DNA from 3 places in the Citrobacter farmeri genome. Region 3 is predicted to be linked to each of the others. Evidence: predicted binding sites of a transcription regulator. Region 3 holds the regulator's gene; each other region holds the start of a gene.
What was found. Region 3 encodes PhoB, which activates phosphate uptake and scavenging genes when phosphate is short. Its sites were predicted from a motif close to CTGTCATAAAACTGNCNNAT; they were not measured.

Region 1: a site for PhoB is predicted at 1,653-1,672, ahead of I6L53_RS17165 (heavy metal response regulator transcription factor). Genes of this name have one in related genera too.
Region 2: a site for PhoB is predicted at 4,396-4,415, ahead of phnC (phosphonate ABC transporter ATP-binding protein). Genes of this name have one in related genera too.

What each region holds. Positions count from the first base shown of each region.
Region 1 covers NZ_CP077291.1:3,647,612-3,658,278, reverse strand. Annotated here, with positions in the region: gene I6L53_RS17170 (heavy metal sensor histidine kinase) at 1-866, opposite strand, end outside; gene I6L53_RS17165 (heavy metal response regulator transcription factor) at 882-1,562, opposite strand; gene I6L53_RS17160 (alpha/beta hydrolase) at 1,849-2,874, shown strand; gene I6L53_RS17155 (multidrug effflux MFS transporter) at 3,062-4,264, opposite strand; partial or broken gene I6L53_RS17150 (putative zinc ribbon protein) at 4,420-4,800, opposite strand; gene I6L53_RS17145 (YagK/YfjJ domain-containing protein) at 4,976-5,545, opposite strand; gene I6L53_RS17140 (hypothetical protein) at 5,742-6,335, opposite strand; gene I6L53_RS17135 (helix-turn-helix transcriptional regulator) at 6,431-6,637, opposite strand; gene I6L53_RS17130 (YagK/YfjJ domain-containing protein) at 6,745-7,323, opposite strand; gene I6L53_RS17125 (hypothetical protein) at 7,739-8,656, shown strand; gene I6L53_RS17120 (phosphotriesterase family protein) at 8,874-9,905, opposite strand; gene I6L53_RS17115 (DMT family transporter) at 9,905-10,667, opposite strand, start outside.
Region 2 covers NZ_CP077291.1:389,111-399,777, reverse strand. Annotated here, with positions in the region: gene I6L53_RS01830 (diguanylate cyclase regulator RdcB family protein) at 1-638, opposite strand, end outside; gene crfC (clamp-binding protein CrfC) at 635-2,989, opposite strand; gene I6L53_RS01820 (zinc ribbon domain-containing protein YjdM) at 3,507-3,842, shown strand; gene yjdN (VOC family metalloprotein YjdN) at 3,924-4,370, shown strand; gene phnC (phosphonate ABC transporter ATP-binding protein) at 4,503-5,291, shown strand; gene phnD (phosphonate ABC transporter substrate-binding protein) at 5,313-6,329, shown strand; gene phnE (phosphonate ABC transporter, permease protein PhnE) at 6,430-7,209, shown strand; gene phnF (phosphonate metabolism transcriptional regulator PhnF) at 7,230-7,955, shown strand; gene phnG (phosphonate C-P lyase system protein PhnG) at 7,956-8,408, shown strand; gene phnH (phosphonate C-P lyase system protein PhnH) at 8,405-8,989, shown strand; gene I6L53_RS01780 (carbon-phosphorus lyase complex subunit) at 8,989-10,056, shown strand; gene I6L53_RS01775 (alpha-D-ribose 1-methylphosphonate 5-phosphate C-P-lyase PhnJ) at 10,103-10,667, shown strand, end outside.
Region 3 covers NZ_CP077291.1:3,531,226-3,541,892, reverse strand. Annotated here, with positions in the region: gene ppnP (pyrimidine/purine nucleoside phosphorylase) at 9-293, shown strand; gene rdgC (recombination-associated protein RdgC) at 330-1,241, opposite strand; gene mak (fructokinase) at 1,368-2,276, shown strand; gene sbcC (exonuclease subunit SbcC) at 2,343-5,486, opposite strand; gene sbcD (exonuclease subunit SbcD) at 5,483-6,685, opposite strand; gene phoB (phosphate response regulator transcription factor PhoB) at 6,882-7,571, shown strand; gene phoR (phosphate regulon sensor histidine kinase PhoR) at 7,613-8,908, shown strand; gene brnQ (branched-chain amino acid transporter carrier protein BrnQ) at 9,315-10,634, shown strand.

The DNA.
Region 1 (10,667 bases), 120 kb from region 3:
GTCATGCGTTCGAGTTCTTCCAGATTGGAACCCAATAACTCTTCCAGTTCATCCTGCGAGCGTCGGCGCGAGAGACCCAGTTGTGTCTGACCAATAAGGTTTGTCAGCGGGGTACGGAGTTCATGCGCAACATCGGCGTTAAAGCTGTCGAGCTGACGCCAGGCGATTTCCTGACGTTCTAACACGCCATTAAATGATGACGCCAGTTGCTGCAGTTCTTCGGGCAACGCATGGGTGTTCAGGCGCTGTCCATGGTCTCCCGGTGCAAGATGCTGGGCCTCTTTACTGAGTGCTCCAACGGGACGAAGACCGATCCTTGATACGATGTATCCCAGCAAGGCGACAATCACGACGCCCAGCGCGGCTATGATTAACAGCGTCCGGGTGAAGGCATTTAGTGTGCCCATATACGGCGTGGAGTCGATGGCAACGATATAGCGCAGCTCAGGCCTTTCACCGTTGGCGGGGATCGTTTTCACTAACAGAAACAGCGAGCAGGCACCTTCCGATGCGCCGGGCACTTTATTAAAGCCTTCCTGTAAAGAAGGCCACTCAACACCCACAGGCGGTGTTCCCCCCATGCTAAAGCGTGGGTTATCGCTCACTATCCAGTAGCGAACGCGTTCACCTTCAGAATTGGTTAATACGGTGAATTTATTGGCCAGCGTAGACCAGCCGTCAGCCGAGGTTCGGGCAGTGATCCACGGGCTCATTAATGATTCGCGGAACAACAATTCGTTGTGCATCTGCTTTTGCAAAGAGTCATGCAAAGAGCTTCTGAGCAGGATGCCGATGACGGACACAATCAGCAGCGCGGATAAGGCAAACATCAGCGCCAGGTGAACGGAGATGGAACGCTTAAGCATACATATCCCCTTCATTTATTCGGACCGGACTTCGAGGACATAACCCATGCCACGAACGGTATGTAATAGTTTGACGTCGAACGGCGCATCCACTTTGGCTCGCAGACGTTTAATGGCCACTTCAACCACGTTGGCATCGCTGTCAAAATTCATGTCCCATATCTGCTCCGCAATCATCATCTTTGACAGAATCTCCCCCTGATGCCGGGCCAGAAGGCTCAACAGGGAAAACTCTTTCGCGGTCAGTTCCAGTCGCGTTCCGGCGCGAAATACGCGACGAGCCAGCAGGTCGAGATGCAGATCGTGAATTTGCAACTGGGTGATGTCCACGCCATCCGTAGAACGACGACGCACCAGGGCCTGAATACGCGCCACCAGCTCAATAAGCGAAAAGGGCTTGGGCAGATAATCATCCGCGCCAAGGCGAAGCCCTTTAACGCGTTCATCGACCGAACCCCGTGCCGAGAGCATCAGCACCGGCGTCTGTTTGGCTGCTCGCACACCCTCGAGCACCCGGTAGCCATCTATCCCCGGCAGCATCACATCCAGTATTATCGCGTCGTAGTCGAACTCCAGCGCGTAATGAAGACCTTCAGCTCCGTCTGCAGAGACATCTACCGTAAATCCGGACTCGTTCAACGCACGGTTGAGATAGGTTGACGTTTTTTCTTCATCTTCGACTAACAACAGGCGCATAACGGGACTTCCTCGTAACTTTTCAATGATGCTTCAGTACCTGAACAATCCTGTTACTGAGACCATTCTGCCTTCTGATTGCCAACATAAAGCTGACAGTTACCTGACAGCGTTGTCAGAAACACTTATCCATCCCAGCCCATTAACTGACAAAAATGTTATTTTCCTGTCACGATGCTGACAGCCCTCTCCGCCTAACCTGAGTCTGCAAATTTGATTCCGCGAGCCTGAATAATCAGGCCGACACTCATCGGGAGAGACCATGAAATTCACGCTTATTAGCGCAATGCTACTCACGGCAATGGCCGGGGTGACCTCAGTCAATGCGGCTGATTACAAACAAAACCCTTTCACACTGGCCTATGACGGTGCCATCTCCGAGAACGTCAAAGGCAAAGTCAACATTCATCCGGTAAAATACGATCTGCATGGCATTCAGATTGCCGCAAATGTCTATACCCCTGCTAACTACGATCCCGCCAAAAAATACCCTGCGGTGGTGGTTGCACATCCCAATGGCGGCGTAAAAGAACAGGTCGCCGGGTTGTATGCCCAGCGTCTCGCCGAACAGGGCTACATCGCTATCACCGCCGATGCGGCTTATCAGGGGGCCAGCGGCGGAATGCCACGCAGCGTGGATAAACCTGCTAATCGCATCGAAGATATCCACGGGATGGCTGACTACATCAGCCAGTATCCTGGTGTCGATACCGCCCGCCTCGGTCTGCTTGGCATTTGCGGTGGTGGCGGTTATTCACTTGTTGCTGCCGAAACAGACAAACGGTTCAAATCGATTGCAACCATCAGTATGTTTAATTCAGGACTTGTGCGCCGCAACGGTTTTCAGAATTCACAGCTGGATAGTATCCAGCAGCGCCTTCAGCAGGCTTCTGACGCACGAGTTCAGGAAGCAGCCGGAGGCGAAGTGCTTTACTCCGGCGATGCCAACCTGACTGATGAACAGATTGCTAAGTTACCTTTTGCCTTATATCGCCAGGGCTACGAGTACTACTGGAAAACCCACGCGCACCCGAACTCCACGTTTAAATACACCACCAGCAGTCTTCTGGATTTGATGAGCTTTGACGTAACGGACCATATCAATCTCATCAATAAACCATTGCTGATGATTGCCGGTACAAAAGCGGATACGCTCTATATGACTGAAGATGCGTTCGCTAAAGCGACCGGAACGAAGGACAAAGAACTCTTCCTGATCGACGGCGCTACCCACATTGAGACATATTGGGTGCCTGAATACGTTGACCAGGCGATGCAAAAGTTAGACGTCTTCTTCGATAAAAATATTTAGTGAGTCTCTGATGACACCCCAGCCGCGCAAGCTGGGGTATGCCTATCCGCTGTAGTCAGTTTCCGCTGTATTTCACATTGCATATTCACGCGATATATCCAGATTAACGAAGTTGCGGTTAAAGATAATTACGCAGCCTGAATAGGCTCTATGAGCTAAATTCATAAGCGGGGCGGATGTGTGGTAGTCATTTTTTTAGTTGAAAGGTCAGAGCCATCAAGGCGCTGGCTGCTGTAAACAACGCAATTATCCAGCCCATCGTCCAGGGTGTGCCATCACTGAACAGGGCAAGAAGCAATGAAGAGATGATGCCGCTGCCGTATTGTAATGCCCCCATTAGCGCCGATGCGGAGCCAGCCACATTAGGCACTGCGTCCAGAGCGCAAGCCGTGGATGTCGCCGCGATGATGCCATTCATTGAGAAGAACACGAATACTGCACCGACAATCACGGTAATTCCGCCCACACTCAGGCCGGTGGTGACCGCCAGCACTATTGCGGCAATAGTGGCGATGAATACGGCGCTCCTAAGCAACGCTTCCAGTGGATAGCGGTGAACCAGACGTCTGTTGACCATGCTCACCGCCATCAATCCAACAATGTTTACTGCAAACAGCCAACCGTAGTGCTGCGGATCAACGCCGAAGTAAGTGATGTACACAAACGGGGAGCCGGTGATAAAGGCGTAGGCTGCAACGTAGTAGAACGTCAGGCATAACGTAAAACGCATGTATTTGGCGTTAGTTAGCAAGGCATAGTAGTTTTGGAAAGCTTTGGTTACGGAGGTTTGTGAGCGTTTTTCGGCATGTAATGTTTCTGGTAACCAGAATAAAGACATCAGCATTAATGTTCCGATAATCGCCAGCAGCCAGAATATGGCATGCCACGAGGTGACTTTAATCATCTGCCCGCCGATCAAGGGCCCGGCAATCGGCGCGATAGCCATGATGATCATCAGTGTCGAAAGCATTTGTGCTGCGCGAGTGCGGCTAAACAGGTCACGGATCATTGCTCGTGCCAACATCGGCCCAGTACAGGCACCTAACGCCTGAAAAACACGCCAGAAGACTATTTGCACGATATCCGTTGATAACGCGCAGCCCACCGAGCCGACGATGAATAGACCTAAGCCGATAAACAGCGGCAGTCGACGACCATAACGATCACTAATCGGTCCCCAAATCAGTTGTGCAATGCAAAAACCGATAAGGAACCCTGTGATTGTCAGCTCTGCGTTACCCTGTAAATCCTTTGCCATGACCGGCATAGCCGGAAGATAGATGTCGGTTGATAAAGAGGTAACAGCCATTAGGGCGCTCAGAATGAGCAAAAATGATAGACCAGTTTTTTTTACTGTAGTTGAGTGAGTTCGTGCTTGTTGATTAAGCATGGTGATCCGTTGAGCATGAAGAGATAGGGGGGATGTTAACGGGTTTGTGCTCGCTGATAATCACAGGCAGGAGGATTGGGACTATGAGTGATATTCATTAATCGAAAAGATCAGTGCAGGTTTTGTGAAGTCAACGATAAGCAGTGTTCTCATCGTTAGGCCTCTTCCGGCATATGGCTCAAGTCGCCAGTACCACATGACACGCAATAACGTTCACCGTGGTAATTGTTGCCGCAGTCGCTACAGTGCCAGTCAGTCCTGAGTATCACGGGTTGAGCATCCGCCACGTAATGGCGCAACTTAAGAATTCGTCTGGCTGCCTTTGCATCAAGATTTGCATAAAGCATTTTCGCCGCCCTCTGTCAGTGTGTTGGTTACTGTTCAAAGCACGGGCGTTCGGTGATGTATTCAGGATGGTATTGCAGCACGCTACCGCAGAGGTGGCAGGTATAACGATCGTAAGGGGCGGTCTGCGCAGAACGGGCACCGGTCAGACGACCATTCCCGTCGAAAGCGATAAAGGATTTTGCGTACATAGTATTGTTCCTTACCGCCAGACAACACACAGGCGTCAGCCGTCCCGGTACGGGCAGCGTGGTCAGGGTGTGAATGGCGGGTCAGTTAAGAAGTATCAGAAGGGGAGTAAGTCTGCGTTAGCAGTCGTTTCTGTCCGGCGGTTGTCACACTAAGGCGTTGTGACGTAAAAAACTCTCAGAGACTACGTCGTGGCCGACCTGTTGGTGGGCGGGGTGGAACTTCGTTGCAACCAAACAACGGCATCCCCTCTTTTTGTTGAATTTTGGTCATATACACCAGTACCTGCTGGATGTTGGTGATACTGTCTGGATCGCTGTAACGTACCGGAATGTTGATATTGGCCTCGTAATGCTCTTTAAACTCACATCGGTGATACCAGCCTTGCCGGTTAGTTATATCGCTCCAGTACAAACCAGCTTGCTGCGCCCAGGGATAGGTATTCTGAGTTTTACTACCATCCAGCCAGAACACGACATGAGCATGGTAGTGGTGGTCTTCTGTCCATTCGATAACCCAGAAGAAACCGACCACCGCTTCGAGTTGCATCATACGGTTCATCAGCTTTCGGATATCCCATTCGAGTTGCCGGTGATCCCGCAGGAAAAACTTAGCGGTATGATCCTGGTAAAACAGATCTGTTCGTAGTGCCAGCAGGCAGGAATAGCGCTCTACCAGTTTGTCAATATGGTTGTTCAGGAGTGACTGTAAAAACCAGTCTGTCTCCCATCGTTGTTTGTTTTGCATAGGATGATTTTCTTTAGTGCTGGCGAGGACCAGTTGGTGGAAAGCATCAGGCCTTCAGGAAGGACCATGGCTGGGGGAACTGCATGGATTGAGGAATGGTTATAAAAAGGGAGTGCCTATTAATTATATTAATTAACCTAAATTAATTTCCACTCCCCAATGGCCCTCAAATTCCTTGCATGACTATGGATGAAGCCTAATTCAGTGGTTCCGCTGTCGTCCGCCATGCAAAGCAGACATATTCATCCATCAGACTGGTCAGCGCAGGGTTTTCAGCCTGCCGGTCATTGATCCAGATATCCATCTCCTTGTCTTTTTTGAACCTAAGGTTGTCGGTCCAGTCATCAAGGCAATTACCCAGCATCAAATCGTACCAGCACAGCCAGACCAGCTTCAGACACAGCTCACTACCGCCGAACTGGCGGAACAAACTAATGAGCCTGTTTGCCAGAGGACGCTGTTTTAAACGCACGCACTCAGACAGCAAAATCCCCTCCAGCATGGGATGGTGAGCCAGCAGATGCTCCTGGGTAAATAAACTGACGCTCAGGTCATCATTAACAGTCAGTGGGGCTGCTGCTCTGCCATAAATAATCCGGTGCAGGCACTGGGGGACAACAGCAATAACCTCTTCCTCTCCCGGAAACTTAAGGCTGCCAACCGTCAGGGTATGATGATGGTAGATATTCTGATGGCACATACCCGACCTGACCGTCAGCTTCGTAAAATCAGTCAACCAGACTTGATAATATTTATAAAGTTCTTCGTAACGAGGTTTGTAATCTTTCATTGTTCATATTCCTTCTGGCTTTAATGACAGACAGCAGAAAACTTCCGAACGAGTCGGATAGTTATTTTCTTGCCGGGGGTTAGGTCAGAGTGGTGTTATTTACGGGACTGGTTAATACGTTCCTGAAGCCAGTTTTCTACTTCGCTCTTTAACCAGCGAGAACTGCGCCCCAGTTTGACTGGTTTGGGGAAGGCACCATCTTGAATCAGCTTATAAAACCATTTATCTGTAAGCCCCGTTAGCTTCGTGATGAACCGCATATCCACCAGTTGGTCATCGAGCAAAGAAATTTGTTCTGTCATGATGCTGTCTTCCATTGTGGGATTATCCTGAGCTGGTGGTTGATCGCTCGTTACCACCAGCCCTTCCACATCAATGGATTGATACGTAAAAAAGTGCAGAACGTAAGTTACAACGTGCGAGGACGCCCCAGTCCACTGGGGGGCGGTACCTCACTGGCTCCGTAGTAATAGTGACCGTGCTTTTGTTCTTCTTTGGCAAGGTAGCTGATGATGTAGCGCAGGTTATCGATGGCTTCGGTATCACCGTAGTTCACCGGCCTATCAATACTGACTTCATAAGTGGACTTGTATTCGCAGCGGTTGTAATAGCCTTCTCGTTGCGTTATTTCCCGCCATATTGTTCCTACTCTCTCAGCTATTGGGTAGGTAGCCTGATTAAGGTGCCTGTCGAGATAGAACACGATATGGGCATGGCAGCCGTGGTCTGCAGAGTTCTCAAGTACCCAGAAATGTCCTGCCAAATTTGTATGTTGCAGGGTGCGTTCAATCAGTACACGTACTTCTCGCTCGGTATCGTTCCATGAATAATGTTTATAGCGCTCTGTACCTTTCTGATAGAACAGGTCGAGTCTGAGTGCCTGTATTCGGGAATATCGGTTCAGTAGCTGATTTAAGTGGTCATTGAGTAGAGACAGCAGAAACCAGTTCATCGTGTATCTGGAATTAAAAGGGTAAGGTATGTGCATTGATTTATCCTTTGTCGGGTGGAGTACAAAGGATTGGAATGAGATGTAATTTTTAAGAGAAGCAGGGATACGGCAGATAAAGGGAACTGTGTATCCCGGGTGATACAGCAGGGTTGCTTGTTAGGGGAAGGAACTATGAACAGGGTGGTATAGAAACAGGGAGTACCCCTTAATTATACTAAAAACCCAAATGTTCATATTTGCTGTTGAACGATTCTAATGAGGTGAACAGAGGAGATTCGAAGAGTACAAACCACAGGAATAATGCAGTAATAAGTCAGAGTATTATCACAACAAAATCAGCAGGATATCAGTAAGAAATCAGTCATTATTCAGGTTTGTGACTCGACTCCACCACACAAAAAGCTACTCATGCTAATCTGTTTTTGGGAGTCAGAAGCAGAGGGAAGAGACGATGTTGCATTACGATATGATCCGTTACGAGATCATGTATATAAAAATGCTTGGTGCGCTTTCCAACACTGATTACTCCTTACAGTGGAGTACTTATGATTCGCCGGATCAGTTTCGACGTTTAATCTCTGAGATCCTTGAACGGCATTTCCTGGGCGATCAGGACAGGATCAAAGCTGGCCGGAAAACTCTTAAAAAATGGGCTGAGTTGCTACTGATTGATAAAGATTATTTTGATTGTTTCAAAGGTACACCAAGAGCATTTTGGTTTGCTCACCATTATATTTTTGAATATCCAGTATTACCTGCAGGGTTGGCACTAGGTGGTTTGGGGGATGGCTTTGATTGTTCAGGTGGTTTTAATTCTCTTTTACTGGACGATAATATCTTCACAAATCTTGATTTCGCTAATTTGAATATCGACCTGGACGGTATTGATTGGGACCTGATAAAAAATCCACAGGCAACTGCTTCAAAAAAACCGAAACGTGTTTTCTCCCGATTTTATCTGAACGCGGGAGCAAGTACCGATCTGTACAACCCTACTCCGGTAACTGAGCGTGAACTCATCAATGGTGTGATGAGTTACATTGATGGAGCTCCATGCTCACTTGGAGATAAGATCTCTTATTTTAAAAAACTACATAAGCGCTGGCTTGAGCAATACGATTTTTTTCTGACAGACTTTGACTGGATGTCACGTGATGATGAAACTCAGTTGGTATATCTCTGGGACTATCTCAAAGGAAAAGAACGAATAGCAGGCTATCTTCGCCCATATAACACGTCTATGCGTTATGACATGATTATTGCGGCTATAGATGTGTGGAACGTCCAACCTGAAGAGAAGCTGGAGTTTATTGAGAAGATGAAACATGCCTGGCAGTCATCAAAATCTTATCGGAGATCCGCTAAATAGCGTTGTGATCCCAGTGGTTTGTAGGTCTGATTTCTCAATATAGTGATGAATCTGAGTAGATCCAGGGTCTTCTATCTATCTCTCTCTTTGTCCCGTTACGTACAGAGCACATACTTGTGAAAGAGTAAGCGTATAGCGGGAACCGTATTGACTCTCTTTTCATTAAGATCAATGGCGGAAATGCAGCCCGTACGTCGTCCGGGCTGCCGGGTTATTGTCAGGCCAGGAGATTTGCCGGATTATCAACACAAAGTTTTTTAACTGACTTCGCATCAACCCCGCGACTGGACAGATAGCCCAGGAAGACGTTTGGCACAAATCCCCATCCGTTCCCTCCATTTTTTGCCCACATTTGTTTCAGGAAAACATCGTGACTTAATACGAGCTGATCTCCATACCCCAGTTCAATGAGCTTGCTGACGGCATCGGCTGTTTCCTGTACCCCTGGCGCCACGCCTTCTTTCGGAAACGTAATGTCGAGCCCAATCATATCAAACTCTAACCAGACTCCCCTGTCGAGCATACGGCGTTGATAATCAAGATCCTTTCCGGATGGATCTGAATGAGCCAGGGAAACTTTCTTCGGGGAGACTCCCATTTCTCTCAAAACGATATCCAGAACCTCATCTCCACGCCTTAACCATCCAGGCATGTGAATATTGATTGAAACGTCCGGATTGTCTTTCCAGGCCAGTGAGGCTGCCCGCAGACCGTTTTTCTCCGCATCAGTAAATTCTGGAGAGACACCGATTTCGCCAATCATTCCTGCCCGGATATCCGTTCCGTCAATCCCTTCGTTCAGTTCACGATCAATAGTCCGGGCAAGAATGTCCACTTGCTGATGAAGCTTTTCTCCTTCGAATTTTTCAAGGTACGGGCCAGAAGAGGCGACAATGTTAATACCTGTTCGGCGGGCAACTTCATAAAGCGATAACGGGTCGCGGCCAATCGACGCAGAGCCTGTGGCATCGACAATGGTTTTACCCCCCAACGCCATGAAGCTTTTTATCTCCTCAATGACATCTTCAATTTCCTTTTTACTCATATTATCAGCGCAGCAGTATGGATCGTGCTTAAGTGCCCACTGTTTCTCTGCGCAAACGCAGGAGCCAACGATCTGCTCAGACCAGCTATAAAAAGGCTTATCAACGACAGAAGACAGGTCATTAAAGAGATGCTCATGTGGCAAAGTTAAGCCCATCTCTTCCTTAGGTATTGAACCGGTAACGGTCTGCAAATAACCTTTCATTATTGTGCCTCCGCTTTCGCCAGCCGCGCATGTTTGAAGTCGGGGATGGTGGTGACAATCGCCCCTACAAGGGCAAATACCGTACCTACAAGGGTGACAAAATAGACGGTATTGCCAAGTGCCGGAATCAGTACATCAATAAGCACTGACCCAAGTAGCTGTCCGGCGGTGGAGGCCACGCCCAGCATCAATAATCCCAGTCCACGAACCAGAATCGCCATCAATCCAATGGACATCAGCCCCAGTGGTCCGCCGAGGTACATCCACCATGTATCAGGCAACTGGAAGCTGACGTGACCAAGTGAGATTCTGACGAGAAGGGCGATACCCAGAACAGTAAAACCGACGATGAAATTCCAGGTGATTGATACCAGCATCGATCCAGTAGCTTCCGCGACTTTCGCGTTACCTGCAGGTTGCCATCCTGCGAGTAAACCTGCCATAAATGGCAGAATGGCCAGAAGGATAAACGACGTGGAACGCCACTGAGGAGAAACCACAAACACCGTAGCGACAACGGCGAAAATGGCTCCGATAATCCGGTAAGAAGTGAAGTATTTTTTCTCGCTAACCCCAATACCAAATCGGTCACACAGTAAACCAGAAAGAATGAGTGCCGAGATTAACGCTGTTTGAAAAGTTGCCACGCCGAGCGCGCTGGCGGATGCACCTTCAGAAAACACCACCATTGCCCCACACAGGCCAGCAAACCAGTTCCATAGCGGTATTTTCCGCTGCTTTATCAGCGAAGGAATAGAGGCA
Region 2 (10,667 bases), 1.7 Mb from region 3:
ATGCTGTGGGCCAGATAGTTTGTCGCCATCGCACGGAGATTATCTTTCAGCATCGCCGCCACGTCCGGATTGGCCAGACGACAGGCATCGCCAAACGGTCCCCAGCGCAACTCTTCCAGCGCAATAAAACAGCGCCCCGGTAACGACCATCCCTCATACGCACCCGCCAGCCAGCGGGTAAACACCTGCTCGCTGTGTTCCCCGGCCTGGACGGTGAGACCTCGCTGGCTTAACGCCTTCTCCTTCCAGGCGCAGCGCTGACGAAACCACTCGCTCAGCGAAGCAAGCTGTTGATCCAGCCCAAGGATGGACGGCCCGCGAGAGAGGTCCGTCTGCTGTAAAACCTGTAGTCGCGCAGCGATCCGCGTCAGCGCCAGATGGCCCGGATCGAGCATACCAGCCAGTTTTTCCACCAGCTTCAGGCGCATCATCAGATGTTCACTGAATATGCCGGCCATGGCCCACGCCCGTAGCTGCGTCCGGGAGAGGATCTCCTGCGTCAGACGTTCACGAAACTGCTGCTGTTGCTGCGTGCCGCCGGCCCGTTTCGGTTCTTCTCCCTGAACCAGATCGACCATAAACTTCGGGTGGATACACTCCAGCGTCCGTCCGGGGCCTTCCAGTAACGCGTTTGTCATGTGTGTTCGGCCACAAAAAGGGTTTGAATGTCATCACGGAGCAGGCGGGAGTCCTCATAAATCCAGGCGGTGGCGGCAATACTGTGCTGCAACTGCTGACTCAGACTTTGAACAGCCGATTCATTTTGCTGACGAACCAGCAAACTCTCACGCAGGCTCTCCTGCAATCCCGACAGGCACAATGAGAAATCGGCAAAAAATGTTGCCATACCTGCCGTAACTGAAACATCGACCTGGGCGGCTAAAGCTTTACGAATTTGTTGGCAGAAGTGGCTGACGTACTCCACCAGACTCTGATGCAGCGCATTGATATCAATCAGATAGCGCGTCTTCGCTTCGACATAGTCATTCCAGCTCCAGTTGGGCTGATTCAGCCAACGGGAGAACGTCTCACGCACCCCGCTCACGCGGGGGGCATCGCTTTCGACGCGGTCCTGCTGGGCAATCGCATCGCTGAATAACTGCCGCGTCGTGAAGTTAAACATGGAGGAGTGAAAGGCCGGAAAGCTGATCCTGGGGCGAAACCCCGCATGACTCAACTCCTCTTTTACCCGCATTTCAATGGGGCGCATCGCTTCGTTTAGCGACCGGCTGAGGGTGGCTTCCAGTTGCTCAAAACGTATTGCCAGATCGCGGCTGATATTGTCCTGCGCCGCCAGCAGAACCCCCTCACAGGCGGAACGTAACTTGCTGAGGATCACCTGCGCCTGCGCTTCGTCGTGCAGCACCAGCATCTCCCCGTCAAGCTCCGCCTGCGGCAGCGGCGACCAGCTATCGCCGCGCGACAGTTGCAATATCTGCTCGCGGCTGAACAAGGTCTCAATGCTACGCAAGATCGTGGCCTGTTGCTGGTTAAGAAAGCCGCTGGCCGACGTCAGCGCCAGCCCAACCTCATGGTGGATCTCATCGCTAACGCTATCCTGACTCACCTTCAATTGCTGCATGTCCTCTTCCAGGCGCGCGATATTTTGTTGCAGCTTGTCAAAAGCGACCGTCAGACAGTGAAAGCGAAAATCCAGATATTCGCGAGCGCTGTGGGCATAATTCAGCAATTTATGCGAGGCGGAACGCAACGCATACAGCGAGGCATTGGCATAGGCGGCATGAATTAAGGTCCGGATCGGCTGTTCAAATAACGAATCTTCCCACAGCAAGTCCGCGGCGTGGCGAAGGTGTTCGATATCATCCAGATCGGCGCTTCGCCAGCGTCGACCGAGCGCCTCCTCGGCAAAGTCCTGTACCCAGCGCTGCTCCTCGTGATCGGGCAGACAACCGTGGGTTGCCAGTTCATGGCGCGCCCGGTTAGCCAGATATCCCCACATTGAAGAGACCGGATAAATCTGCGCCGGGTTAATACAGCCCTTCATCAGGGTGCCGGAAATCAGCGCTCTCACCTGCTCTTCGTCATCACTGTTGCGATCTTTCTGGTCAAATTTATTCACCAGCGCATACAGCGGCACCGATTTTCCTACCGCGGCGATAGCCTGGCGTACCTCTTCATCGGAAATCGATTTCAACTGGGTATAGTCCATCACCGCCAGCACCGCAGAGGCGCGGGCCAGTTGCTCATTGAGCATTTTTTGCAGGTGTGGCTGCCCGGCTTCGTTTGGCCCCGGCGTATCCAGCAACGTCAGTTGACCCGGATAATTCTCCAATCCCGCCAGATGCACAAACTCCACCTCAATGACCGGAATATGTTCAATAGCCGCATAGGCAGAAAAAGGAAAATCGACCTCCAGCGCTTTCGACAGGCGTACCAAATCGTTGAGACTTTTCAGACAGTGAAAGATCGGCTGCGCACCGAGATAGTGGCGCTCAAAGGCTTCCCCTTTTTCGATGCGCTGCATGAGGCCGTTCATGTCTTTATCAATTTCCAGCACCTGAGTCAGATTCTGCCGATCGCAGGCGTGCATGCTCTCCTGCAAGGTCTTCATCAAGGCATCGATGGGGGCAACGTGGGAAAAATGCAGCACCGGTTCTTTCTGACCGGGTGTATGGCGGATCAGCGTCGGCAACGCCGTCATCGGACGATTGCGATTGGGCAGCACTTCGGTCCCGACAATGGCATTGATCGTGGTTGATTTCCCCGCTTTCATGGTGCCCACAATCGCCAGCACCATTTCCAGCCGCGAGATTTTTCGCAACTCATTATTCAGCGTGGCCTGCTGGGCCTCGACCCCTCGGGAGCTAAAATGCATGGGCTGAACGTTGAGGTCATCCTCACGCTTTAATGAGGAAGCGCCCTCCAGAGTCGCCGTTGGCATTTTTTTTACGGTCTTAAGATGCTCTAAAGAGAGCATCAGCAAGCGTTCCGCTTCCTGGCTCAATTCATATATTGTCTGTGTGTACATAAAAAATGTTTCCTTAACGCAAATTTTATTGCTTTTATTTAGCCGTTTCGTTTTATTAGTGAATATTCGGCTTTAATAATTACGTATGGAAAAAGGAATTATTAATTAATCTACTGATATTAATGAAATTATTATTTTAATTACTGTTTTATTGAATGACGCTCAGTGACGTAAGAAAGTAAAAAAGCGTAGTTCAGTTTTATAAAAAGCCAGACCAGTTTAGGTTAATTCCACCTACCAGAAATAAGGGGGGGGAACTCAAACTGAAAATCGACCAGCCAATTATTTAGGATATTTCTTGCCACCTTATCTCAAATAACAAACGGTAGCAATTTCCCTTAAAAATATTACTTCGATTTTTCTGTCTGACCGTCAGGTTATGGTCACAGTTCGGCATTTACCTTAAAAACAGAGTAGTCCCGACAACGTTAAGGATTTTGTGTATAATTGCGTCCTTTTTCGGCAATCTGCCATTTTTTGGGCGCTTTTGCCCTTGCTGACTTTTGAGGAAATCGACATGTCATTACCCCATTGCCCACAATGCAACTCCGAATACACCTACGAAGATAACGGCATGTACATCTGCCCGGAATGTGCCCACGAATGGAACGATGCAGAATCGGCGCATGAAGACGATTCACTGATTGTGAAAGATGCCAACGGTAATCTGCTGGCTGACGGCGACAGCGTCACCGTGGTGAAAGATCTGAAAGTGAAAGGCAGCTCATCGATGCTGAAAATCGGTACAAAAGTGAAAAACATTCGCCTGGTGGAAGGCGACCACAACATCGATTGCAAAATTGATGGATTTGGCCCGATGAAACTGAAATCAGAATTCGTGAAAAAGAACTGATTTAAATTGCCCGGTGGCGCTTCGCTTACCGGGCTTACGGTAACTACACTTAAGTGGCTTCTCTTACCTGAGGTAAAGATTATGCCGTTAAGTCCCTACATCTCTTTTGCCGGAAACTGTGCTGACGCCATCGCGTATTATCAAAAGACGTTGGGTGCAGAACTCCTTTATAAAATCAGCTTCGGTGAAATGCCCAAATCGGCGCAGGACAGCGAAGAGGGGTGCCCGCCCGCAATGACATTCCCCGATACCGCTATCGCCCATGCCAACGTGCGTATCGCCAATAGCGACATCATGATGAGTGATGCTATTTCATCGGACAAAGCCCACTATTCTGGATTCACGCTGGTCCTCGACACGCAGGACGTCACAGAAGGGAAGCGCTGGTTTGACCATCTCGCCGCAGAGGGGCAAATCGAAATGGACTGGCAGGAAACTTTCTGGGCACATGGCTTTGGCAAAGTCAGCGATCGCTATGGCATACCGTGGATGATCAATGTCGTCAAACAGCCCCAGCCAACCGAGTAATACAGCGGGAGGCGCGCCTCCCGTCTTGTCATCAAACTCACCTTAACTCTTCATCGGCAGGTAACGACTCCTTAACCGAAACGTCATATTGATCCGCCACGATGGTGCCACTTTTTTTAGAGAGGCCGTATCATGGAAACGATCATTCGCGTCGAGAAACTCTCCAAAACGTTCAATCAGCATCAGGCGCTGCATGCGGTTGATCTGAACATCGGTTCCGGTGAGATGGTGGCTCTGCTTGGGCCGTCAGGCTCCGGCAAATCCACCCTTTTACGTCACCTGAGCGGGCTGATTACCGGTGATAAATCGCCAGGTAGCCGCGTCGAACTGCTCGGTCGCACTGTTCAGCATGAAGGCCGACTGGCACGCGATATCCGCAAGAGCCGCGCGCATACCGGTTACATCTTCCAACAGTTCAATCTGGTGAATCGCCTGACGGTGCTGGAGAACGTGCTGATTGGCGCGCTCGGCAGCACGCCGTTCTGGCGCACCTGTTTTAGCTGGTTTAGCGCAGAGCAGAAACAGCGCGCGCTCCAGGCACTGACCCGCGTCGGGATGGCGCATTTTGCGTACCAGCGCGTCTCAACCCTCTCCGGCGGTCAGCAGCAGCGCGTGGCAATCGCCCGGGCGCTGATGCAACAGGCCAAAGTGATCCTCGCCGACGAACCGATTGCCTCACTGGACCCGGAATCGGCGCGCATCGTGATGGATACCCTACGCGATATCAACCAGACCGACGGCATTACCGTCGTCGTCACGCTGCATCAGGTGGATTACGCCCTGCGCTACTGTGAACGCATTGTCGCGCTGCGTCAGGGACACGTCTTCTATGACGGCAGCAGCCAGCTCTTTGATAACGACCGATTTGACCATCTCTACCGCAGCATGAACCGCGTCGAACAGAACGCGCAGGCTGCTTAACATCCCAAACGAGGAATGGAAATGAGTTATAGAACTGTTGCCGCCCTGGCCTTTACCAGCATGTTCAGCCTCAGTACGTTGTTAAGCCCGGCTTATGCCGAAGAGCAGGAAAAAGCGCTGAACTTTGGCATTATTTCGACCGAATCACAGCAAAACCTCAAACCCCAATGGGATCCGTTCCTGAAGGATATGGAGAAGAAACTGGGGGTAAAAGTAAACGCCTTCTTCGCCCCGGACTACGCCGGGATCATCCAGGGTATGCGCTTTAATAAAGTCGACATCGCCTGGTACGGTAACCTCTCGGCAATGGAAGCCGTGGATCGCGCCAACGGCCAGGTCTTCGCCCAAACCGTCGCCGCCGATGGATCACCGGGTTACTGGAGCGTGCTGATCGTGAACAAGGACAGTCCGATCAACAACCTCGACGAACTGATCGCCAAACGCAAAGATCTCACCTTCGGTAACGGCGATCCTAACTCCACCTCCGGTTATCTCGTTCCGGGTTATTACGTCTTCGCAAAAAACAACATCGCCGCCAGCGACTTCAAACGCACCGTTAATGCCGGTCATGAAACCAACGCCCTTGCCGTCGCGAACAAGCAGGTGGATGTCGCCACCAACAATACCGAGAACCTCGATAAGCTGAAAACCTCCGCGCCGGACAAGCTGAAAGCGCTGAAGGTGATCTGGAAGTCGCCGCTGATCCCAGGCGATCCGATCGTCTGGCGTAAGAACCTCTCTGAAGCCACCAAGGACAAGGTGTACGACTTCTTCATGAACTACGGCAAAACAGCGGAAGAAAAAACCGTGCTGGAACGTCTTGGCTGGGCGCCATTCCGCGCCTCCAGCGACCTGCAACTGGTACCGATTCGCCAGCTCGCGCTGTTTAAAGAGATGCAGGGCGTACAGGACAACAAAGGACTGAGCGCTGAAGAGAAAACCAGCAAATCGTCCGCGATTAAAGCGCAACTGGACGATCTCGACCGTCTGACCGCCGCGCTGAGCGCCATGACCAGCGTCACCAAAGCGGTGCAGTAAACCTGATGCCCGGTGGCGCTTCGCTTACCGGGCCTACAAACGTAGGCCGGATAAGGCGCTTGCGCCGTCATCCGGCAATAAACTACGCACGGAGCTAAACATGCAAACCATCACCGTTGCCCCGCCAAAGCGCAGTTGGTTCTCGCTAGTGAGTTGGGCCATTCTGCTCGCCGTGCTGATCGTGTCGTGGAAAGGCGCCGAAATGGCCCCGCTCACGCTGATTCAGGATTCCGGCAACATGGCGACCTTCGCCGCCGATTTCTTCCCGCCGGATTTCAGCCAGTGGCAGGACTACCTCGGCGAAATGGCTGTGACCCTGCAAATCGCCGTCTGGGGCACCGCGCTGGCCGTGATCCTCTCTATTCCCTTTGGCCTGATGTGCGCCGACAACCTTGTCCCCTGGTGGATCTACCAGCCGATGCGAAGGGCGATGGACGCCTGTCGCGCCATCAACGAAATGGTGTTTGCCATGCTGTTCGTGGTCGCTGTTGGTCTCGGTCCCTTTGCAGGCGTCATGGCGCTGTTTATCCACACGACCGGCGTGCTCTCCAAACTGCTGTCCGAAGCAGTAGAAGCCATTGAACCCGGTCCGGTCGAGGGCATTCGCGCCACCGGTGCCAACAAAATCGAAGAGATTCTTTACGGCGTGCTGCCCCAGGTGATGCCGCTGCTGATCTCCTACTCACTGTATCGCTTTGAATCCAACGTTCGCTCGGCAACCGTCGTCGGGATGGTGGGCGCAGGCGGCATTGGCGTTACGTTGTGGGAGGCGATCCGCGGTTTCCAGTTCCAGCAAACCTGCGCCCTGATGGTGTTGATCATCGTCACCGTCAGTCTGCTGGATTTTCTCTCCCAGCGTTTACGTAAGCACTTTATCTGATTAGCGAGGCATTGATTGCTATGCACTTGTCTACACATCCGACCAGTTATCCGACGCGTTATCAGGAGATTGCCGCGAGACTTGAGCAGGAGCTACGCCAACACTACCGCTGCGGCGATTACCTGCCCGCCGAGCATCAGCTTGCCGCACGTTATGAAGTTAACCGCCACACCCTGCGCCGCGCTATCGACCAGTTGGTTGAGCGCGGATGGGTACAGCGTCGTCAGGGCGTCGGCGTACTGGTGCTGATGCGCCCGTTCGATTATCCGCTTAACGCCCAGGCACGCTTTAGTCAGAACCTGTTGGATCAGGGGAGCCATCCCACCAGCGAGAAACTGCTGGCGGTGCTGCGCCCGGCTTCCCGCCACGTTGCCGATGCGCTCTGCGTGCAGGAGGGTGCCAACGTCATCCACCTGCGCACCCTGCGACGGGTGAACGGCATCGCGCTGTGTCTGATTGACCATTACTTTTCCGACCTCACCCTCTGGCCGCTGCTGCAGGGCTTTAACCACGGCTCGCTGCACGACTACTTGCGCGAACAGTCTGGCCTCACGCTCACGCGCACACAGACACGCATCAGCGCCCGCCGTGCGCAGGCGAAAGAGAGCAAGGTCCTGGAAATCCCCAACATGGCGCCGCTGCTCTGCGTGCGCACCCTGAACCACCGTGAAGGCGAAGAACGTGCGATGGAGTACTCCGTCAGCCTGACCCGCGCCGACATGATCGAATTCACTATGGAGCACTGAATGCATTTCGATACCGCCACCCGCCAGCGCTGGATGCGCGCGCTGGCTTTCAGCAAGGCCGATGCCCTGAATGCGCGACTCCAGGCGTTAAAGCTGGCACCGGAATATGAACTGATTCGCGCCCCGGAAACCGGGCTGATGCAAATTCAGGCGCGCATGGGCGGCACCGGTAACCGCTTCTTTGCCGGAGACACTACGCTGACCCGCGCAGTGGTCCGCCTGAAAAGCGGCACGCTGGGCTACAGCTACCTGCTGGGTCGCAACAAACATCACGCCGAGCAGTGCGCCGTCATCGACGCCTTACTGCAGGAACAGACGCATTTCCAGAATCTGATGGAAACCTTAATTCGCCCGCTGGAGGCCGAACGCGATGCGGAAATCACCGCTCGTCGCGCCGAAGTCAACGCCAGCCGGGTCGACTTCTTTACGCTGGTACGCGGAGATAACGAATGACCCTACAGACCGCCTTTACCCTGCCCGTCCAGGACGCCCAACAAAGCTTTCGCCGCCTGCTGAAAGCGATGAGCGAACCGGGGGTAATTGTTGCCCTGCATCAACTGAAACACGGCTGGCAGCCGTTGAACCTGGCGACCACCAGCGTCCTGCTGACGCTGGTTGATGGCGATACGCCGGTCTGGCTGTCGCCTGCGGTTAATAATGACATTGCCAGCCAGAACCTGCGTTTTCACACCAATGCGCCAATGGTCGAACACCCCCAACTGGCAACTTTTGCCGTGGCCGACGAGCGCATCAGCAGCGAACAGCTTAATGCCCTCTCTGCCGGTTCCGCCGTGGCGCCGGAGTCCAGCGCCACGCTGATCGTGCAGATCTCAAGCCTGAGCGGCGGGCGGATGTTGCGTCTGACCGGGGCGGGTATCGCCGAAGAGCGGATGATCGCGCCGCAGTTGCCAGAGTGCCTGATTCACGAACTCACCGAGCGCCCGCACCCATTTCCGCTGGGCGTCGATCTTATCCTCACCTGCGGCGAACGGCTGTTGGCCATTCCGCGAACCACCCACGTGGAGGTGTGCTGATGTACGTAGCCGTCAAAGGGGGCGAGAAGGCAATAGCCAACGCCCACGCGTTACAGGAGAACCGACGCCGGGGCGATAATGCGGTTGTCGAACTGAACGTGGCGCAGATCGAACAGCAAATGAACCTGGCTGTCGACAGGGTAATGACCGAAGGCGGTATTGCCGATCGTGAGCTGGCGGCGCTGGCGCTCAAGCAGGCCAGCGGCGATAACGTCGAAGCGATCTTTCTGCTGCGCGCTTATCGCACCACGCTGGCGAAGCTGGCGGTGAGTGAGCCGCTGAACAGCGCGGAAATGCGCCTCGAACGCCGTATCTCCGCCGTCTATAAAGATATTCCGGGCGGACAGTTGTTAGGGCCAACCTATGACTATACCCATCGTCTGCTCGATTTTACGCTGCTGGCGAATGGCGAAACGCCACCGCTGCGGACCGCAGAGAGTACACAGGAAGCCGCCCCGCACGTCTTTTCGCTGCTGGCGAATCAGGGGCTGGCGAAGCCCGAAGAAGATAACGGCACCGCGCCGGATGATATCACTCGTACGCCGCCGGTTTATCCCTGCTCTCGCGCCTCGCGCCTGCAACAGCTGATGCGCGGCGATGAGGGTTATCTGCTGGCGCTGGCCTACTCTACCCAGCGCGGCTACGGACGCAATCACCCGTTCGCGGCCGAGATCCGCAGTGGCTACGTTGCGCTGGAAACGGTGCCGGAAGAGCTGGGATTTGCGGTCAACGTTGGCGAACTGCTGATGACCGAATGCGAAATGGTCAACGGCTTTGTCGCTCCGGAGCACGACAGGCCCCACTTTACTCGCGGCTATGGACTGGTGTTCGGCATGAGCGAACGCAAAGCAATGGCAATGGCGCTGGTGGACAGAGCCCTACAGGCACCCGATTACGATGAAACGGTCACGGGACCGGCGCAGGACGAAGAATTCGTGCTGGCGCACGCGGATAACGTCGAGGCGGCGGGTTTTGTTTCGCACCTCAAACTCCCCCACTACGTCGATTTCCAGGCCGAGCTGGAACTGCTCAAACGCCTGCAACAGGAGGCCGCCCGTGACCACTAACCTCTCCGGCTACAACTTTGCTTATCTGGATGAGCAGACCAAACGCATGATCCGCCGCGCGATCCTCAAAGCGGTGGCGATCCCCGGCTTCCAGGTGCCGTTCGGTGGCCGCGAAATGCCGATGCCCTATGGCTGGGGAACCGGCGGGATCCAGATTACCGCCAGCGTGATTGGCGAACCGGACGTGTTAAAGGTTATCGATCAGGGCGCGGATGACACCACTAACGCCGTGTCGATTCGCAACTTCTTCAAACGCGTCACCGGGGTCAATACCACCGAACGCACGGAAGACGCGACGCTGATCCAGACCCGTCACCGGATCCCGGAAACACCGCTGAGGGAAGATCAGATCCTGATCTTCCAGGTGCCAATCCCCGAACCGCTGCGCTTTATCGAACCACGCGAGACAGAAACCCGCACCATGCATGCGCTGGAGGAGTACGGGATCATGCAGGTAAAACTGTATGAAGATATCGCCCACTTCGGCCACATCGCGACGACCTACGCCTACCCGGTGAAGGTGAATGGCCGCTATGTGATGGACCCGTCGCCAATCCCGAAATTCGATAACCCGAAGATGGACATGATGCCCGCCCTCCAGCTGTTTGGCG
Region 3 (10,667 bases):
GTCCGTTTATGCTTCAAAGTAATGAATACTTTTCCGGCAAAGTGAAATCAATCGGCTTTACCAGCAGCAGTACTGGCCGTGCCAGTGTGGGCGTGATGCTGGAAGGGGAATACACCTTCGGCACCGCAGAGCCTGAAGAGATGACGGTGGTGAGCGGCGCGTTGAATGTGTTACTGCCGGATACGACCGAATGGAAGGTGTATGCCGCAGGAGAGGTGTTCAACGTCCCGGGCCATAGCGAGTTTCATTTACAGGTCGCTGAACCGACCTCTTATCTTTGCCGCTATCTGTAATGATTTTCCCTCTCCACACGGAGAGGGAATATTCATTTAGCGCTGCGCTTCGCCGCCTAACCCTTCGACCAGATTCTGAATCAACGCGGCCAGTTCACCGGTCATCAGGATAAAGTCCGCGTCAAAACGCTGGGCGAAATCTTCCCGGTCGATATCTTCGTTTTGATCGCGCAGTTCGTCGCTGAATTTCAGACGCTTGATCGAACCGTCATCGCAGATCATAAACTGAATTCGCTGCTGCCAGTCGAGCGCCAGCTTGGTCACCACTTTACCGGCTTCAATGTGAACGGCGATCTCGTCGCTCACCAAATCCTGTTTTTTCGCCCGGATCACACCGCCGTCTTCCAGCATCGCTTTCAGTTCGGCTTCGTCAAGTAACTGGAAACCCTGAGCGACGGTGCCGGAACGCACCCATTCGGTTAGCGTTAGCTCAATCGGGTTTTCCAGCGCCAACGGAACCACTGGCAGAGAGCCGAGGCTCTTACGCAGCAGCGCCAGCGTATCTTCCGCTTTTTTCGCGCTTGCGCAGTCCACCATGATCAACCCGTTCACGGTGTCGATCCACATCATGGTCTGACTAAAACGGCTAAAGGCACGGGGCAGCAGCGAATGCAGCACTTCATCTTTCAGCGAGTCTTTCTCGGTTTTCTTCAGTTTGCGCGCCTGCTCGGCTTCCAGTTTGGCGATCTTCGCTTCCAGCGCCTGTTTGATCACCGGAGAGGGCAGGATCTTCTCTTCTTTACGCGCGCAAATCAAAATCTGGCCGTTGTTGGTATGCGTCAACGCATCGCTGTGCGATCCCATTGGCGGCACCCAGCCCGTTTTTGCCATATCCTGGCTACCGCAAGGGGTAAACGTCATCGAGGCTAGCTGTTTTTCCATCTCCTCGGCACGCAATGAAATATCGCGGCTAAGACGGTAAACCATTAAATTTTTGAACCACAGCATGATAATTTCCACGGCCTTGTCGTTAAATCCAGCGCGTATAGTAACGAATTGTCGGCGGGCTTGCATTGCCATTCCCAATGCCTCGCTCTACTCTGTTGATATTCCCTAAAAAATGAGGAACACCGTGTGCGTATTGGTATTGATTTAGGCGGCACCAAAACGGAAGTCATTGCGCTCAGTGAGGCAGGGGAGCAGCTGTTCCGCCATCGTCTGCCGACGCCGCGAAACGACTATCAGCAAACCATCGAGACCATTGCCACGCTGGTGGCGATGGCGGAGAAGGCCACCGGGCAAACGGGCACGGTGGGAATCGGCATCCCCGGATCCATTTCGCCCTATACCGGTGTGGTGAAGAATGCCAACTCGACCTGGCTGAACGGTCAGCCGTTTGATAAAGATCTCAGCGCGCGTCTGCAACGTGACGTACGTCTGGCGAATGACGCGAACTGTCTGGCCGTTTCAGAGGCGGTCGATGGCGCCGCCGCCGGAGCACAGACGGTTTTTGCGGTGATCATCGGTACTGGCTGCGGCGCGGGCGTCGCGCTCAATGGTCGGGCACACATCGGTGGCAACGGTACGGCGGGCGAATGGGGACACAACCCTTTACCGTGGATGGACGAGGATGAACTTCGCTACCGTGAAGAAGTCCCCTGTTACTGTGGAAAACAGGGATGCATTGAGACGTTTATTTCCGGCACCGGATTCGCCACCGATTACCATCGCCTGAGCGGCAATCCGCTTAAAGGCAATGAAATTATCCGCCTGGTGGAGGCGCAAAACGCGCTGGCCGAACTGGCGCTTAGCCGCTATGAACTGCGGCTGGCGAAATCGCTGGCTCATGTGGTGAATATTCTCGATCCGGATGTTTTCGTTCTCGGCGGCGGGATGAGCAACATTGACCGCCTGTACAAAACGATTCCACCGCTGATTAAACAGTTTGTGTTCGGCGGGGAGTGCGAAACGCCGGTGCGCAAAGCCCTGCACGGTGACTCCAGCGGCGTGCGCGGCGCCGCGTGGCTGTGGCCGCAGGAATAACGTAAGGAAAGGCCGGAGGGCGACGCCTGTGCGCCTTATCCGGCCTGTAATCCCCACCGGCAGGAACTATTCCACTGCAAACATTTTGTCGAGTTTGCTGTAGCCCAGTCCGTTGATTTTCTTCACTTTGATCTGTACCGGAATACGTTCTTTCATCGCTTCCACATGGCTAATCACGCCAATCGTTTTTCCGCTGGCATTGAGCGCATCCAGCGCATCAAGGGCGGTATCCAGCGTTTCACTGTCGAGCGTGCCGAAGCCTTCGTCAAGGAACAGTGAGTCAATGCGCGTTTTGTGGCTGACCAGATCGGAGAGCGCCAGCGCCAGCGCGAGACTGACAAGGAAGCTCTCGCCACCGGAAAGCGTTCGGGTATCGCGCACCGCGTCGGCCTGCCAGGTGTCGACTACCTCCAGTTCCAGTGCTTCACTGGCTTTGCGCTGCAACAGATACCGTCCGTGCAGGCGGGTCAACTGGTTGTTCGCCAGCCACACCAGGTTATCCAGGGTCAGCCCCTGGGCGAATTTGCGGAATTTATCACCCTCTTTAGAGCCGATCAGGGCATTCAGATAGCCCCAGTCCTCAACCTGCTGCATCGCGTTGTCGATTTTTTCCATCAACGCCTGCTGTTGTTGGCGATTATCGCTATCTTGTTTTAGCTGTTGACGTATTTCACCCTGACGTGTGGCATTGTCGCGCACCCGATCGTTTAGCTGCGCCACGGCTTGCTGAATGTGTTCAACCGACTGCGTGAGGTCCAGTCCCTCAGGCGGCTGTTGCTGATGCGCTGCCAGCGCCTGGGCTGACTGTGCGGCGAGCGTCTGCGCCTGCTGAAGCTGGTTTTCCAGCGATTGTTTTAGCTGTTCCAGACGCGTAACCGCCTCATCATCCAGCAGCGCGGCAAGAAACGCCGCCCGATCGGCAAACGGGCTGTGTTCAAGCCCGGCATCGAACTGCGACTGCGCGTCGGCAGCACGCTGAGTCTCCTGCTTCTCTTGTTGCTGTAACGTCTGCAATTGACTGTGCAGCGACACACACTCATCGTGCACCTGACGCCAGTTTTCCAGCGCCACGCTTTCATCATCTTCAGTATCGGAACTCACGGCAGGCAGCGTTTCGAGCAATGGGGTAAGCTGTGCGATGCGCGCCTGCAACGCCGTCAACTCCGTCTGTCGCTGCTGCCACGTTTGTGCATCTGCCGCGCGGGCGTTTAACCACGCTTCCTCGCTGCCTTCCTGCGGAAGTGACAACGTATAGCGGCTTAACTGCGCTGACAGCGCTGCCTCGCGCTGGTCGATTTGCTGGCGGAACTGTGTCACCTGTTGCGCATGGGCGGTGATTTGCGCCTGTAGATCATGGCGTTGGCTGAGCTGATAAAGCTGTTGCTCGTGCTCGTCCTGCGCTGTCAGCCAGGGCTGAATATCTTCCTGCGGCACTAACGTGACGTTCAGCGCATCGACAGTGGTTTGCCACTGTTGAGTGAGCGCTTGCTCTTCTTTAGCCAGCGTTTGCGCTTCGCTTTCGTCACGCTGTAGCTGCTGATTTAGCGCCTCCGACTGTCCACGCAGCGTGGCGCCTTCGTCGGCCAGCGCTTTAACCTCTTTCTCCAGCGCATCGCGTCGCGCCTGATTAACGCCGGGCTCGAGTGCCTGATACGTCGCGACAGCGGGATGAGCGGTTGAACCGCAAAGCGGGCAGGGTTGACCGGACTGTAGCAGCGCACGCTGGCTTTCCAGATCTTTAATCCGCGCTTCCTGTTCGCAAATGGTTTTAACATCCTGATACTGCTGATATTTATCTTTATACTGTTGACGCTTTGCCTCGAGCAGAGTATTGAGCCGGGCCTGGTCCTGCTTGTTATGCGCAATCGCCGCCTGAAGTTGATTCAGACGTGTCAGTCGGGGAGCTAGCTGACCGTGGAGTGAAAGCAGCTGCTGGCGCAGGGGACGCAGCAGCGCGTGCTGCGCCAGCGCCGTTGCGACCTCATCCGCCGTCAGATTGAGCGTCACCGGTGGCAGCAATTCCAGCTTACGGCTATCGTTTACCTGCTGTTGCTGCCATTTCGCCATCTGAATCTTATCGCTGGCCTGCTGAGCAAAAAGGGCTCGCCATCCTCCTAACTCGTTGCTCCATAAGCGAAAGCGGTCGTGTGCGTTTAGCCACTCGTTGAGCGTCTGTTGCGTGGAGAGCAGGGCGATGGACTGCCGCTCAGCCTGGCGGCGTATACGATCGCGAAGCGCGAATCTGCTTTGTAAGCGAGTATTCACTTCGTTGATCTGCTGGCGAGTGCGGGTGACCGTAGCCGATTGCTCCTGAATACGCTCCCACAGTGGGCGCAATGCTCTGGCAGGCTGCGCCAGACTGAGCGTCGCCAGTTGTGGTTGGGCGTTTTCCAGCGCCTCCTGTGCAACCCGCTGCGCCTGCTGACGCTGGTTGACGTCGGCCAGCAGTTCGTGTTGTCGCGTCAGCCAGTTCTGGTGCTGCTGTCCGGTCCGCTGTTGGGTGACCAGCTGCTTCTCTTCGTCAGTGAGCGCCTGCAAACTTTCTGTCAGCGTCTGCAACGCCTCTGGCGCTAACAGTGTGACGCCGCTGGCCTGCGCCTGTAATTTTTCCAGTTCGGTGCGCGCGGTTTTGTGCTGCTCAAAGACCTGGGCGGAGATCTGTCCATAAATTTCCGTGCCGGTCAGTTCTTCCAGTAGTTCCGCACGCTCCTTTGGCTTAGCGTTGAGGAAAGCCGCGAATTGCCCCTGTGAGAGCAGCATTGAGCGGGTAAAGCGGCCGTAATCCAGCCCGGTCAGATCCGCCGTCATCTCCAGTTTGTCTTTCACTTTATCGGCAAGGATTTTCCCGTCGGCGCAGCGCGCCAGTTCAACGCGCGGAACCTGCAAATTGCCGTCGGGCTGGTTGCGCGCACGGTTCTGGCTCCAGAACGCACGATAAGCTTCGCCTTTGACTTCAAACTCCACTTCCGCCAGACATTCCGCCGTATCGCGGGTCATTAGATCGTTTTGCGATTGTGACACGGTATTCAGGCGAGGCGTCTCGTGGTACAACGCCAGGCAAATCGCGTCGAGCAGCGTGGTTTTACCGGCCCCGGTGGGTCCGGTGATGGCAAACAGACCGTTGCTGGCAAACGGCTCGGCCGTGAAATCGACCTTCCATTCCCCTTTCAGTGAGTTGAGGTTTTTCAGGCGTAGACTGAGAATTTTCATGCCTCATGCTCCCCGGACAGCGTCTGTAACGTGCGACGAAAAAGTGACGTCAGGCGTTCGCATTGAGGTGGCTCAAGTTCTTCCAGCGCCAGGCGGCGCGAAAATACTTCATCTACGCTCAGTTCGCTCAGCGTTTCCCGGCGTTCGTTACTCAACATGCGCTCGCGTTGCTCCCGACTGCGACGGACTAACAGCACTTCAACAGGCAGCGTTTCCGTCAGCGCCTGAATTTTACGCTGCATATCATGCAGGTATTCATCGGTAGTGATTTCAATATCCAGCCAGACAGGTGGGCTTTGCTCGCTATCACGCCACTGCTCCAGTTGCCCGGTAATCGCGGCGAGATCGCCTTTCAACACCGCCAGCGGTTGCGTTACCGGAACGGTGAGTTCCTCAACGCTGGCTAACTTGCCGTCCTGGAAGTCCACCCGATGCACGTACTTATTTTTGCCGCATTCATCAAAACTCAGCGCGATGGGAGAGCCGCAGTAGCGGATATGCTCTGTACCACCAATCTTCTGCGCCCGGTGGATGTGGCCCAGCGCGATATAATCGGCGGTCGGGAAGTTTTGTGCCGGGAACGCATCCAGCGTGCCGATATAAATGTCACGAACGGCGTCACTTTTGCTGGCGCCGACGGTGGTCAGATGACCGGTGGCAATAATCGGCAAGGCGAGATCGCCGCGTAACGTGCAGGCAGCCTCGTATTGCTGCTGGTAATAGTCGGTGATGGCACCCAGAAGATGCTGCTGTTTTTCCTGACCGGACAGCCCCGCCTGACTGCTGATAATGTCACGTGGACGTAAAAATGGCACCGGGCACAGCACCGCGCCGGGCTGACCGTCGCGACGATTCAGTATTTGCGGCGCATGACCTGCGCTGGCCACCACCGTGGTATTGAGAAACGCCAGAATGTCGCGGGATTCATTTAACGTGGCGACGGAATCGTGGTTTCCTGCTAATACCACCAGATGGCAGCCCGTTTGCTGCAGGTTGACCACAAAACGGTTGTAGAGCTCACGAGCATAGCTTGGCGGCGAGCCGGTATCGAATATATCGCCCGCAACGACTATCGCATCCACCTGCTGTTCGACCGCCGTTTCCAGCAGCCAGTCGAGAAAGGCCTGATGTTCAGCGGCACGGCTTTTGCTGTAAAAATTTTGTCCCAGATGCCAGTCAGAGGTGTGAAGAATGCGCATAACGGTTCCATGGCAAAAAAGCATAAAGGGGATTATAACCATTCGGGGGCTGTAATATCTCGTTTCTCGGGTGTCATAAATCAACAACCTAAGGTTAACGTCAGCACGCATTTTCATAAATCTGTCATAAAACTGACGCATAATGGCGCCGCATTAAGACAGATGATGATAAGCAACTTATATAACAGGGCAAATCATGGCGAGACGTATTCTGGTCGTAGAAGATGAAGCTCCAATTCGCGAAATGGTCTGTTTCGTGCTTGAGCAAAATGGCTTTCAGCCCGTTGAAGCTGAAGATTATGACAGTGCGGTGAATCAGCTTAATGAACCCTGGCCGGATTTGATCCTTCTTGACTGGATGTTGCCCGGCGGTTCTGGTCTACAGTTTATTAAACACCTCAAGCGTGAAGCGATGACGCGGGATATTCCGGTCATGATGTTGACCGCCAGAGGAGAAGAAGAGGATCGCGTACGCGGCCTGGAAACCGGCGCGGACGACTACATTACCAAACCGTTCTCCCCGAAAGAACTGGTCGCCCGCATCAAAGCGGTGATGCGCAGAATTTCACCAATGGCGGTGGAAGAAGTCATTGAGATGCAGGGGCTGAGCCTGGATCCTACATCGCACCGCGTGATGATCGGCGAAAATCCACTCGATATGGGGCCGACGGAATTTAAACTGCTGCATTTCTTTATGACCCACCCCGAACGGGTTTACAGCCGCGAACAGTTGCTGAACCACGTCTGGGGCACCAACGTCTACGTTGAGGATCGCACGGTCGATGTGCACATTCGCCGCCTGCGCAAGGCGCTGGAAACCAGCGGCCACGATCGGATGGTACAGACGGTTCGCGGAACAGGGTATCGTTTTTCGACCCGTTTTTGAAAGACAAGAATAAGAGCCAGGCTCTGAAGGGAGAGTGACCCGTGCTGGAACGGCTGTCATGGAAAAGGCTGGTGCTGGAACTGATACTTTGCTGTATCCCGGCCTTGATCCTAAGCGCATTTTTTGGTTACCTGCCGTGGTTTTTACTGGCATCGGTAACAGGACTGCTGATCTGGCATTTCTGGAATTTATTACGCCTCTCATGGTGGCTGTGGGTCGACAGAAGCATGACGCCGCCGCCGGGACGAGGCAGTTGGGAACCGCTGCTGTATGGTTTGCATCAGATGCAATTGCGCAATAAAAAGCGCCGTCGCGAGCTGGGCAATTTGATTAAACGCTTTCGCAGCGGGGCAGAATCACTGCCCGATGCGGTGGTATTGACTACCGAAGAGGGCGGGATCTTCTGGTGCAACGGTCTGGCGCAGCAGGTACTGGGCTTACGCTGGCCGGACGATAGCGGGCAGAATATCCTGAACCTGCTGCGCTACCCGGAGTTTACGCAGTACCTTAAACTGCGGGATTTCAGTCGACCGTTAAATCTGGTGCTCAATACCGGTCGCCATCTGGAAATCCGCGTCATGCCGTATACCGATAAGCAACTGCTGATGGTGGCGCGTGACATGACGCAGATGCATCAGCTTGAAGGCGCGAGACGCAATTTCTTTGCCAACGTGAGCCATGAACTGCGCACTCCGCTGACGGTGTTGCAGGGCTATCTTGAGATGATGCATGAGCAGACGCTGGAAGGGGCAACGCGCGAAAAAGCGCTCTTAACGATGCGTGAACAGACCTCGCGCATGGAAGGACTGGTGAAACAGTTGCTCACGCTGTCGAGGATTGAAGCCGCGCCGACGCTTTTGCTCAATGAGCAGGTCGATGTGCCGATGATGCTGCGCATGGTCGAACGCGAAGCGCAGACGCTCAGCCAACAGAAGCACACGTTTAGCTTTGAAGTGGATAACCAGCTGAAGGTGCTGGGGAACGAAGAACAGCTGCGTAGCGCGATGTCTAACCTGGTGTACAACGCAGTGAATCATACGCCGGCAGGAACCCATATCATCGTCCGCTGGCACACGGTGCCGCACGGCGCGGAGTTTAGCGTGGAAGATAACGGGCCGGGCATCGCACCGGAACATATCCCGCGGTTAACGGAGCGATTTTATCGCGTTGATAAAGCGCGATCGCGACAAACGGGCGGCAGTGGGCTGGGGCTGGCTATCGTAAAACATGCGGTGAATCATCACGAAAGTCGCCTGAATATCGAGAGTCAACCGGGCAAAGGAACACGCTTTAGTTTTGTGCTGCCGGAACGATTAATTGCCAAAAAAAGTGCTTAAAGTACAATCGTAAGGTTTTCTTTCCATAAGCCAGCCAATGCTGGCTTATTTTCTTTGCAGCTAAGATAAGTCTGCTGAATTTATCAACGCCTGGTTGTTTTTTGTTCGAATGATAAGCCATGACTTTTTCTTTAACATAGTGTTTTGCACTGGCCTTTAATTTTATATCGCTATAATCTTCCGGTTTTTGGATCCCTCCTTGCTTTAAAACGTTATAAGCGTTTAAATTGCGCCCCAGATGCTGTCAGACTGACTGCATTCAGGCGGTAAATCGAAAAACTATTCTTTGCTTTCCAGGTTATGGGATATATCCCTCTGGAATAGCTTAAAAAAACCGCTGTTTCTTCCCGCAGGGAAAGACAATAAGTTAATTTAATCAACACCACATCCACAGGCCGTAAGCTTTATGACCCATCAGTTAAAATCGCGCGATATTATTGCGCTGGGCTTTATGACTTTTGCGCTGTTCGTCGGCGCAGGGAACATCATCTTTCCTCCAATGGTTGGTTTGCAGGCTGGCGAAAACGTCTGGATGGCGGCTGTCGGCTTTTTGATCACGGCCGTGGGGCTACCGGTGCTGACCGTTATCGCGCTGGCGAAAGTCGGTGGTGGTGTTGACAGTCTGAGTACCCCTATCGGCAAAGTGGCTGGCGTTCTGCTGGCGACCGTCTGCTATCTGGCCGTTGGACCGTTATTCGCAACTCCGCGCACTGCAACGGTCTCTTTTGAAGTGGGTATTGCCCCGCTGACCGGCGACTCGACTCTGCCGCTGCTTATCTACAGCGTGGTCTATTTTTCGATTGTGATTCTGGTGTCGCTGTATCCGGGTAAACTGCTGGATACCGTTGGGAACTTCCTGGCACCGCTGAAGATTCTGGCGTTGATTGTACTTTCCGTTGCCGCCATCATCTGGCCTGCCGGCCCGATCAGTCATGCGATGGAAGCCTATCAGACGGCAGCATTTTCCAATGGCTTCGTGAACGGCTATCTGACAATGGATACGCTGGGGGCGATGGTCTTTGGTATCGTGATTGTTAACGCGGCACGTTCTCGCGGTGTCACTGAAGCACGTCTGCTGACCCGTTATACCGTCTGGGCTGGTCTGATGGCGGGCGTTGGATTAACGCTGTTGTACCTGGCGCTGTTCCGCCTTGGTTCAGACAGCGCAACGCTGGTCGATCAATCAGCGAACGGTGCGGCGATCCTGCACGCTTATGTCCAGCACACCTTTGGCGGTGCGGGTAGCCTGCTTTTGGCGGCGCTGATTTTTATCGCCTGTCTGGTGACGGCGGTCGGCCTGACCTGCGCCTGTGCGGAGTTCTTCGCCCAGTATGTGCCGCTGTCTTACCGTACGCTGGTCTTCATTCTTGGCGGATTCTCGATGGTGGTTTCCAATCTGGGGCTTAGCCATCTGATTCAGATCTCTATTCCGGTACTGACAGCGATTTATCCCCCGTGTATCGCACTCGTTGTGTTAAGTTTTACCCGCTCATGGTGGCATAATTCGACCCGCGTCATTGCACCAGCAATGTTTATCAGCCTGATTTTTGGTATCCTTGATGGTATTAAAGCATCGGCAATCGGCGACGTGTTACCGGCCTGGACCCAGCGCTTACCGCTGGCGGAGCAAGGCCTGGCGTGGTTAATGCCCACCGTCGTGATGGTGGTCCTGGCGGTTGTCTGGGATCGCGCAGTGGGTCGGCAGGTGACCTCCAGCGCACACTAAGATTGCGGAAAATTTGTTTTAACCACGGGGCTA